Regions from separate parts of the Gordonia sp. YY1 genome, predicted to be linked through region 1. Evidence: riboswitches for the same ligand, from Rfam matches in the RefSeq annotation. Region 1 holds a riboswitch; the other holds the start of a gene.
The links. A riboswitch is a leader RNA that binds a small molecule or an ion and turns the genes downstream of it on or off. The one in region 1 is predicted to bind cyclic di-AMP.
Positions count from the first base shown of each region.

Region 1 (4,406 bases):
CGGTCTCGGCGATCGAGATGACCTTGAGCGCCTCACGCCGCCGCAGTTGGGGGTTCTCCACCAGGTAGACGGTCCCCATGCCGCCCGTGCCCAGGCGGCTGATCACCCGGTAGCCGGCGACCTGTTCAGGGTGGTGGGCCATCAGCGCCTCCTGGTGGCGTGACCGGTGATGCGACGACGATAGCCCCGCTCCGGCCGCCATGCCCCGGACACGGCACTTCTTCATTCGAATGGCGTGGCACAATGCTCCCGTGGCAAACAACAGTGGTGAGAAGGCCGGCAAGAAGCGCTACGTCGACAACGGCTGGCCCCAGGATGACAACGGTGACGCCGCCGACCATGCGGTCTCCGAACTCGCGACGCACATCTCGGGTGCACTGTCCCCGTTCGGTGAAGTCGAGTTCCCGCTCCCGGTCGACGATCTGCCCTTCGTGCAGTCGAAGACGGTCGTCAACCGCTGATACCGATGCCGACCACCGGAGATGACGGCGGCGGGTCGGTCTTTTCGGGTGAGGGTGCCGACGCCGGTCGCCTGACGCACATCGACGACGCCGGGACGGCGCGCATGGTCGACGTGGGACACAAGGCCCCGACGAAGCGTCGTGCGATCGCCGGCGGCACCTTTCACACCACGGCCGAGGTGATCGGTCTGCTCAGTGAGTCGAAGCTGCCCAAGGGCGATGTTCTCGCGACCGCGCGCATCGCCGGGATCATGGCGGCCAAACGCACCGACGAGCTGATCCCGCTCTGCCATCAGCTGGCGTTGTCGTCGGTGGAGGTCGACTTCACCATCGGCACCGACTCCATCGACGTGACCGCGACCGTCGCCACGTCCGGCCAGACGGGCGTCGAGATGGAGGCACTGACCGCGGTGGCCGTCACCGGGTTGACGCTGCACGACATGGTCAAGGCCGTGGACAAGCGGGCGCGCATGGACGGGATCCGCCTGCTCGAGAAGACCGGCGGCAAATCCGGCGACTGGTACCGGGACGACCCGGCCGATGGCTGAGAACACGCCGCCCGACCCCGCACGACGACGCGTCGCGCAGATCGTCGTCGCGTCGACGCGCGCGAGTACCGGGATCTACCCGGACCGCACCGGTCCGATCATCGAGGGCTGGCTCGTCGAGCAGGGTTTCCGCGTCGCCGAACGCGATGTGGTGGCCGACGGGCCGCCCGTGGGCGCCGCGATCCGTGCCGCCGTGTACGCCGGCGTCGACCTCGTGATCACCACCGGCGGAACAGGTCTCTCACCCACCGACCGCACCCCCGAGGAGACGCGACCGCTGCTCGACGTCGAGATCCCCGGCCTGGCCGACGCCATCCGTGCGGCCGGACTGCCCACGGTCCCGACCGCCGTGCTCTCACGCGGCCTCGCCGGCGTCGCCGGGACGACACTGGTGGTGAACCTGCCCGGCTCGACCGGGGGCGTACGGGACGGCCTGACCGTCCTCACGGACGTCGTGCACCACGCACTCGATCAGATCCGCGGCGGGGATCACTGATCGTCCCGCGACAGGACAGGATTCGCGAATGACCGTAGTCGTACACACCGCGGTGTCGGAGGAGCCGATCGGGCTCGCCGACCACGAGGCGATGGTCGCCGACGCCGCCGACGGGAAGGCCGGCGCGATCGTCGGCTTCGTGGGCGCGGTCCGCGACCACGACGGCGGCCGGAACGTCGCCGCTCTCGACTATTCCGCCCATCCGACGGCGTCCAGGGTGCTGACCGAGGTCGTCGAGGAGGTCTCGTCGGTCGACGGTGTGCGCGCGGTCGCGGTCTCGCACCGCGTCGGAGAACTCGAGATCGGGGATGTCGCCTTCGTGGTGACCGTGGCCGCCGACCATCGCCGCGCCGCATTCGAGACGTGCGCGCGGCTCGTCGACGAGGTGAAGGCGCGTCTGCCGGTCTGGAAGCACCAGTACTACGACGACGGCACCGAGGAGTGGATCAACTCGGCCTAGCCCTTCGAGGCTCGTCGCTATCGCTCCTCGCACCTCAGGGAGCAGGAGATGGCTCGTCGCTATCGCTCTTCGCACCTCAGGGAGCGTGAAGAATTGGAAAAGGGCCCCGCACGGATCGCTCATCGTGCGGGGCCCTTTGTCTGTGGCCCTCTGCGTTGCTCCGAATCGGTGTCCGGGCTACCTGCAGATCAGGGGTTGGGCAGCAGGTGCTTGTTGTCGTTGAAGAGCTTGATCTGTTCGGGACTCAGCGAGACACCGCTGCTCTTGGCGGCGTTCCAGAGGTTCTTGACCTCGGGGCTCACGCCGGAGTCGGTGAGGACCGAGGTGACCTGGTTGGCGACGTCGTCGGTGGTCTTGGCCTCAGGGGCCTTGACGAGGCTGAAGCTGCCGTTGCCGTCCTGGAGCTGCTTGACGATCGGGGCCGGGACATCGCTCGGCGCGGTGCGCGGGGTGTGACCCGAGAGGCCGACGCCGCAGGTGGGCCATGCGCCCTTGCCCTGCGAAGCGAGCACGCGCTCGGCGACGACGATCTGCTCCTCGCGGGTGGCCTGCTCGGCGGTCGGGGCGAACTCGCCGCCGCCGTGGCCGCTCCAGGTGCTCGGCGAGAACTGCAGGCCGCCGTGGTAGCCGTTGCCGGTGTTGATGGCCCAGTTACCGCCGGACTCACACTGGGCGACCTTGTTCCATTCGGCGTCGGTCGCGGCGTTCGCGGTACCGGTGCCCATGAGGGCGGCTCCGCCACCGAGGGCGGCGCCGGTGAGGGCGACCTTGGTGATGGTCTTGGTGGTCGAGCTGGTCGTCTGCTTGCGGTGACGTCCGGTCATAGATCGATTCCTCTCTCCACGCGCCTACGAAGTCAGCTGTCGGGTTCGAGCGAGAGGTTGCTCGGCCCCAGTGCGTCCCCGTGAATGTTAATCACGGTTCTGCGCCTGGGACTTAACCCCGAGGACACCTGGTGTGGTGCCCGGTCTCAGGGGATGAGGTTGGGTCCCCCGTCCTCGCTCCTAGATTCGTTCGGTCGTTCCCACCGGCGGAGCGAGGCTCGGCGCGGCCGGCAGGACGTATGTTCTGTTTCCTTACCGTGACCTTCGAGAAGGTCGCTTCGTACAGTACGTCGTTCGATGGAGTGATTCACCTGCTAGTTCGCAACTGATTTTCGCGCCAGATCCTGGTCTCCCGACCCACTTTCGGCGTCATCCCAGTTCATCGGGCCGGATGCGCTCCCGTGGCCTGCTCGTTACCACTCCGTTATGTGACAAAGGTCACATGCCCGAAGTGGTATCAACCACCGGCAAACGGCGGGAGGACGTCCAGTGTCGAGCAGATGCCGAGCGGCTGTGAACGGTCAGTGAGCGCGATCTCGTCGCGGAGGTAGGAGCAACGCTCGAGAACCGTCGCCAATCCGGGGTTGCCGGCGGACAGTGTCGACTCGAGGTCTCCGAGGGTGGTCGCCGGGTCGATGTCGACGACCCGCGACTCGGTGCCGGCGGCGGCGCGCGCGGCGGCGAAGAAGCGGACGGTGAGGTTCATCGGAACCCGAGCCTATCCACCGATGGCGGACATGGGCCGCGACGGCTGCTGGAAGCCGGCGGCGTTCACCTCGTGCCCGGGCGCCTTCTGCCACATGTCGGTGCGCCACAGCGCCGCCACGGCCGCGTCGACCTCGTCGTCGGGCAGGGTTCGCAGGGTGGTGCGCAGATCTGTTTCCGAGGACGCGAACAGGCAGTTGCGCAGCGAGCCGTCGGCGGTCAGCCGGGTGCGGTCGCAGTCGCCGCAGAACGGGCGGGTGACCGACGCGATCACCCCGACCTTTGCCGGGCCCCGGGACGTCCGATGGCCGTCGACGAGCCACGTGGCCGCCGGCGCGCTGCCGCGCGGTGCCGGATCGGGCAGCAGGGTGAACCGTGTGCGCAGGGTCGCCAGGATCTCGTCGGCGGTCACCATCCGGGATCGCTGCCAGGCGTGATCGGCGTCGAGTGGCATCTGTTCGATGATGCGCAGCTCGTAGCCGTGCTCCAGGCAGTAGGCGAGGAGATCCGGTACGGCGTCGAGGTCGGCGCGGTCGGGGATCACGGCGTTGACCTTGACGGGGTCGAGTCCCGCGCGTCTGGCGGCCGCCAGACCCGTCAGCACGTCGTCGAGCCGGTCGCGTCGGGTGATCTCGGCGAATCGTTCCCGGTCGACGGTGTCGAGGGAGATGTTGATGCGGTTGAGGCCGGCCGCCACGAGCCCGTCGATCCGCCGGGAGAGTCCGAGACCGTTGGTGGTCATCGCGATCTCCGGGCGTTGCGGCAGTGCGGAGACGGCACCGATGATCTGCTCGAGGTCGCCCCGCAGCAGCGGCTCGCCGCCGGTGAACCGGATGCGTTCGATCCCCAGGTCGCGGACCGCGACGGTCAGCACCCGGATCAGCTCGTCAGCGCTCAGCACCGCCTCGGTCG
Region 1 is NZ_WXYI01000015.1:28,935-33,340, forward strand. It holds gene BPODLACK_RS17645 (RCC1 domain-containing protein) at 1-142, opposite strand, end outside; gene BPODLACK_RS17650 (hypothetical protein) at 231-461, shown strand; gene moaC (cyclic pyranopterin monophosphate synthase MoaC) at 467-1,009, shown strand; gene BPODLACK_RS17660 (MogA/MoaB family molybdenum cofactor biosynthesis protein) at 1,002-1,505, shown strand; gene BPODLACK_RS17665 (molybdenum cofactor biosynthesis protein MoaE) at 1,534-1,965, shown strand; gene BPODLACK_RS17670 (transglycosylase family protein) at 2,154-2,789, opposite strand; cyclic di-AMP (ydaO/yuaA leader) riboswitch at 2,795-2,995, opposite strand; gene BPODLACK_RS17675 (MoaD/ThiS family protein) at 3,247-3,495, opposite strand; gene moaA (GTP 3',8-cyclase MoaA) at 3,508-4,406, opposite strand, start outside.

Region 2 (4,406 bases), on a different contig from region 1:
ACCAGCCGCGGTCGTCGTCGGGACGGGCGACGACGATCTCGGCGATCGCACACAGTGCGGCCAGCCGCTGACAACGCGCCAGGGCGTCGATGGTGAGGGCGAGCCGGTCTCGGTGGCGGGCGGCGGTCTCGAACATCTGCGCCTCGGAGAGATCCGCGAGGCGCGCGGTGAGGTCGTCGAGGAGGTCGTCGGCCTCCCCACGCATCAGCCGGCGGGCCGCGGTCACGCGCGGCAGATAGTCCGGGACCGTCTGGGGCGCTGCGGCGGCGGCATGACATCCGCCGGGCTGCCGGACGCCGTCGGGCGTCGGGCACCAGTGGTAGCCGGTGGCCCCGAGGCGTTTGGTGCACGTGCGGAGTCCGGCGGCTGCGGCGATCACGTCGGCAACCGTCGACGCGTTGTTGCGGTTGCCCACCGGACCGATGGATTCGTCGGTGGGGGTGCGGCTGACCTTGAGACGCGGGAAACGTTCCTCGGTCAGGGTCACCCACCATCCCTTGTGGGGCTGTGTCGAACGTCGGTTGTAGGCAGGCGCGTGCGCCGCCAGCAGTCGCAACTCGCGGACGGCCGCCTCCAGGGCGTGGGAACACTCGACGGCGTCGACACGCTCGGCGAGCAGGACCATCTCGGTGATGCGTCGCCGGGGATCGCTGCCGGAGAAATAGGAACGGACCCGGCGTCGTAGATCCACCGCGGTGCCGACATAGAGGACCTCGTTCGAGGGCCCGCGGAACAGGTAGACGCCGGGTCGGGCCGGTACCCGGTCGGCGAGGTGACGTTTGCCGCGCAGACGGGGATCCGTGCGCGGCAGGTAAGAGGTGAGTTCCCCGACCGTCGCGATGCCCTGGTTCCCGACGCGCTCGAGCAGACGGTGGAAGACCTCGACGGTGGCGCGGGCGTCGTCCAGCGCCCGGTGGGTGGGACGGACCGAGACGTCGAACAGATCGGCGAGGGCGCTCAGCTTGACCGTCGGGGCCTCCTCGCGCGACAGGATGCGCCGGGCCATGGTCACCGTGCACAGACTCAGGCTGAACGGCCAGTCGAGGTGGAGCCGGAGTGCGTTCTGCCGGAGGAACCCCATGTCGAAACGAGCGTTGTGCGCGACCAGGATCGCCCCGCGGGCGAACTCGAGGAACGCCGGTAGTACCGACTCGATACGGGGTGCGTCGGTGACCATCGCGGTCGTGATCCCGGTGAGGGTGACGATCTGGGGCGGGATGGGGCGACCGGGATCGACCAGGGTGGCGAACTCGCCGATCACCTCGCCTCCCCGGATCTTCACGGCGCCGATCTCGGTGATGCGGTCGCCCGCGGGATCGGACCCGGTGGTCTCGAGGTCGACGACGACGAGGGTGGTGTCGAAGAGTGCCCGGTCGCTGAACTCGTTCGATGTCGCGTCGCCACCGGTGGCCTGATCGGCGGCTTCGAGGTCGGCGAAGGTCAGTTGGCCCGAGGTCGTCTGTCCCGCGGCTGCACCGCCACCATCCATGCGCGTCACGGGCCGAACATTAGTTCGACGCACCGACAGGCCGGATGTGACACCCCGATCGATCGTTCTGTTCTCGGCGGACATCGGCGAGAGGGGCGTTCGTCGATGTCGCCTGTTACCTCTGTGACGCATGTGTCGAACACTGTGCGAACGAGTTTGTCGGTGGTGCCCCCTAGTCTCCACCTCGAAGTGAGAGATCGTCGCCGGCGGCGGCGAACCACACCCCCACGAACCGCCCGATTCGGAGGTCAAACGCCTCCGGCGCCAAGATGAGATGGAGATCACACCATGCACGTTGACTGCGCGACCTGCCCGGCCCGCCCCGTCGCCTGTGACGGGTGCATGATGACAGTGCTTTTCGGCGGCCCGAACTGGGACGATGGGCCCGCTGAAGGTGGAGTTACGGTAACGGCGCAGGCCCTCGACGACGATGCTGAACTGGACCTCGCGATCGATGTGTTCCAGTCTGCTGCAATGGTCACCAGCAATGCTGCACGATCTGCAAGAAACTCGAAAACTGCACGTCATAGGGCATTTCAGGTCGTCGCCGGGACTGATCTCCGCGCGGGCTGAAAGTCGGGTGCGATCTGCGTGTCCGTTGCGTAGTGGACACAGGGCCGTCGATTTCGTAACCTTTCTGAGACCTTTGCGGAGCGTCCCGCTTCAACAGAAGTGGTCCGCACAAGTCACCGCTCAATCGCCCTTGCGGGCGAACCGGGGAACCACACACTTCGGGCAGCGCGGCCAGTCGATGTCAGTCCTGACACGACCTGGTGAGACTGTCCCGAATCGGGGTGAATCGCGTCAACGCGCAAGCGTGTCCTCTCGGGATACGGCTGTGCCGAAAACGCGTAGGGCCACTCTTCCGGCCCGAACCCGACAGCTAACTCGGTCGGCGGTACAGGGAGAAACTGAAGGAGAACTCGCTTCGTGGCCAAACATCGTTTGGAACAGCCCAATCGTGGGAGCAAGGTAGCCAAGAAGGCGGTGATCGCTGGATCGATCACGCTCGGTTCGCTCGCTGCTGCGGCCGGCCCTGCTCTTGCGGCCCCGGTCCACACCCCGCTCGGAACCTTCGAGATCCCGGCTCTGCCCGGCGAGCAGAAGGCTCCCGAGGCTGCGCCCGCGCCCAAGCCCGTCGCGAAGTCGCCGGCCGCAACGGTCGAGATCCCGAACGTCGGCCAGTTCACCATCCCGGGCATCGGCCAGAACCAGATCCCGGACCAGTTCCGTCCGCACGGTGGCGCCCCGCTCGGGCAGCCCCAGCTGACCGCAGGCGAGAAGGCCGTCAAGGCCGCGGAGAGCAAGATCGGCTCGCCCTACTCCTACGGCTCGGCCGGCCCGAACGCCTTCGACTGCTCGGGTCTCGTCTACTGGTCCTACAAGCAGGCCGGCAAGACCATCCCGCGTGACAGCTACGGCCAGCTCGGTGGCGGTCGCCCGGTCTCGTACAGCGAGGCCAAGCCCGGCGACGTGATGATCTTCAACGGTGGCGGCCATGCCGGCATCTACGCCGGAAACGGACAGTTCGTCCATTCCTCGACCTACGGCACCCCCGTCAAGCGTGACGCGGTCAAGGAGTGGCAGCTCACCGGCATCCGCCGCTACTGACATCAACTGAACAAGAGCATCAGGGAAAGGGCGGGTCGCGGTTTGGTGCGATCCGCCCGATCCGGTCCTTGGGGTCATCGGGGGAACTTACGGTGGTCCGCGGACGATAACGAAGCGGTAAGGAAGTGACTGGCACCGTGCTTTCCGGGGAGGGGCGAGTGAACGCGACTCGTATCCGTGCACGATCGGGCCCGATGGTGCTCGTCATGTGTCTGCTGGCGGCCATTGTGACCGTCGTCCCACTGACGACCGGCGGAACCGGGCAGGCGCGGGCCGTGCCCGCACGATCTGCCGATCAGCTTCTCGATCGGTACAAGCAGCTCGGCACCGAGGCCGAGAAGACCACCGAGGCGATGCACAACGCCAAGATCGAGTACGACAAGCAGCGCTCGATCGTCGTGCAGGCCAAGAAGGCCGCCGCCGACGCCCAGCGCAAGCTCGACATCAGCCGTGAGCAGCTCGCCGCTTACCAAGCGAGGGTCGACGCCATCGTGCGCGCCAGCTACCAGGGAGCCCGCGTCAGCGGACTCTATGCGGTGATGGTCAGCGACTCGCCGCAGGCCCTGCTCGACCAGATGTCGGGACTCGACATGATCTCGCGGCAGGCCGCATCGGACCTGACCGCCATCAAGAAGGTCCGCGCCCAGACCGCGGCCGCCAAGAAGGACGCCGACCAGACCGCGATCGCCGCGTCGGAGGCGGTCTCGCGCGCCGAACGCGTCCGCGGAGACCTCCAGACCAAGCAGGCCGACCTGCAGATGCAGGCGATCCAGATCCGCGCGATCTACCAGTCGATGACCGGCAAGCAGCTCGCCGCCCTGCGCGGCCCGAGCTTCGACTTCGACCCGCGGATCGTCCCGAGGGGCACCGCCGCCGCACTCGTCGCCGTCCAGGCGGCGTTGACGCGAATCGGTGATCCCTATGTGTGGGGTGCCACCGGTCCGAGTTCCTTCGACTGCTCTGGTCTGATGGTGTGGGCCTACAAGCAGGCCGGCAAGACCCTCCCGCGGTCGAGTGAGGCGCAGATGGCCGGCGGACAGCCGGTGTCCCGCGAGGACCTCAAGCCCGGCGACCTGGTCATCTACTACCCGGACGCCCACCACGTGGGGATGTACGTCGGCGACGGTTACGTCATCCACGCCTCGACCTTCGGTGTCCCGGTCAAGGTCGTCCCGCTCGACGAGGCCGGCCCCTTCAACTCCGGCCGTCGGTTCTAGACTCCTCTGGTGGTCTCACTCCGCGGGCGTTGGCGCCCGACGCTCGCCTCCGCGGTGGTGCTGCTGATCGGTGTGACCACCGGATGTGG
Region 2 is NZ_WXYI01000002.1:79,515-83,920, forward strand. It holds gene BPODLACK_RS03570 (DEDD exonuclease domain-containing protein) at 1-1,489, opposite strand, end outside; gene BPODLACK_RS03575 (hypothetical protein) at 1,832-2,062, shown strand; cyclic di-AMP (ydaO/yuaA leader) riboswitch at 2,170-2,402, shown strand; gene BPODLACK_RS03580 (C40 family peptidase) at 2,420-3,100, shown strand; gene BPODLACK_RS03585 (C40 family peptidase) at 3,238-4,317, shown strand; gene BPODLACK_RS03590 (hypothetical protein) at 4,327-4,406, shown strand, end outside.
Region 2: linked by a shared signal. The riboswitch ahead of BPODLACK_RS03580 (C40 family peptidase) and the one ahead of BPODLACK_RS17670 (transglycosylase family protein) in region 1 are both predicted to bind cyclic di-AMP.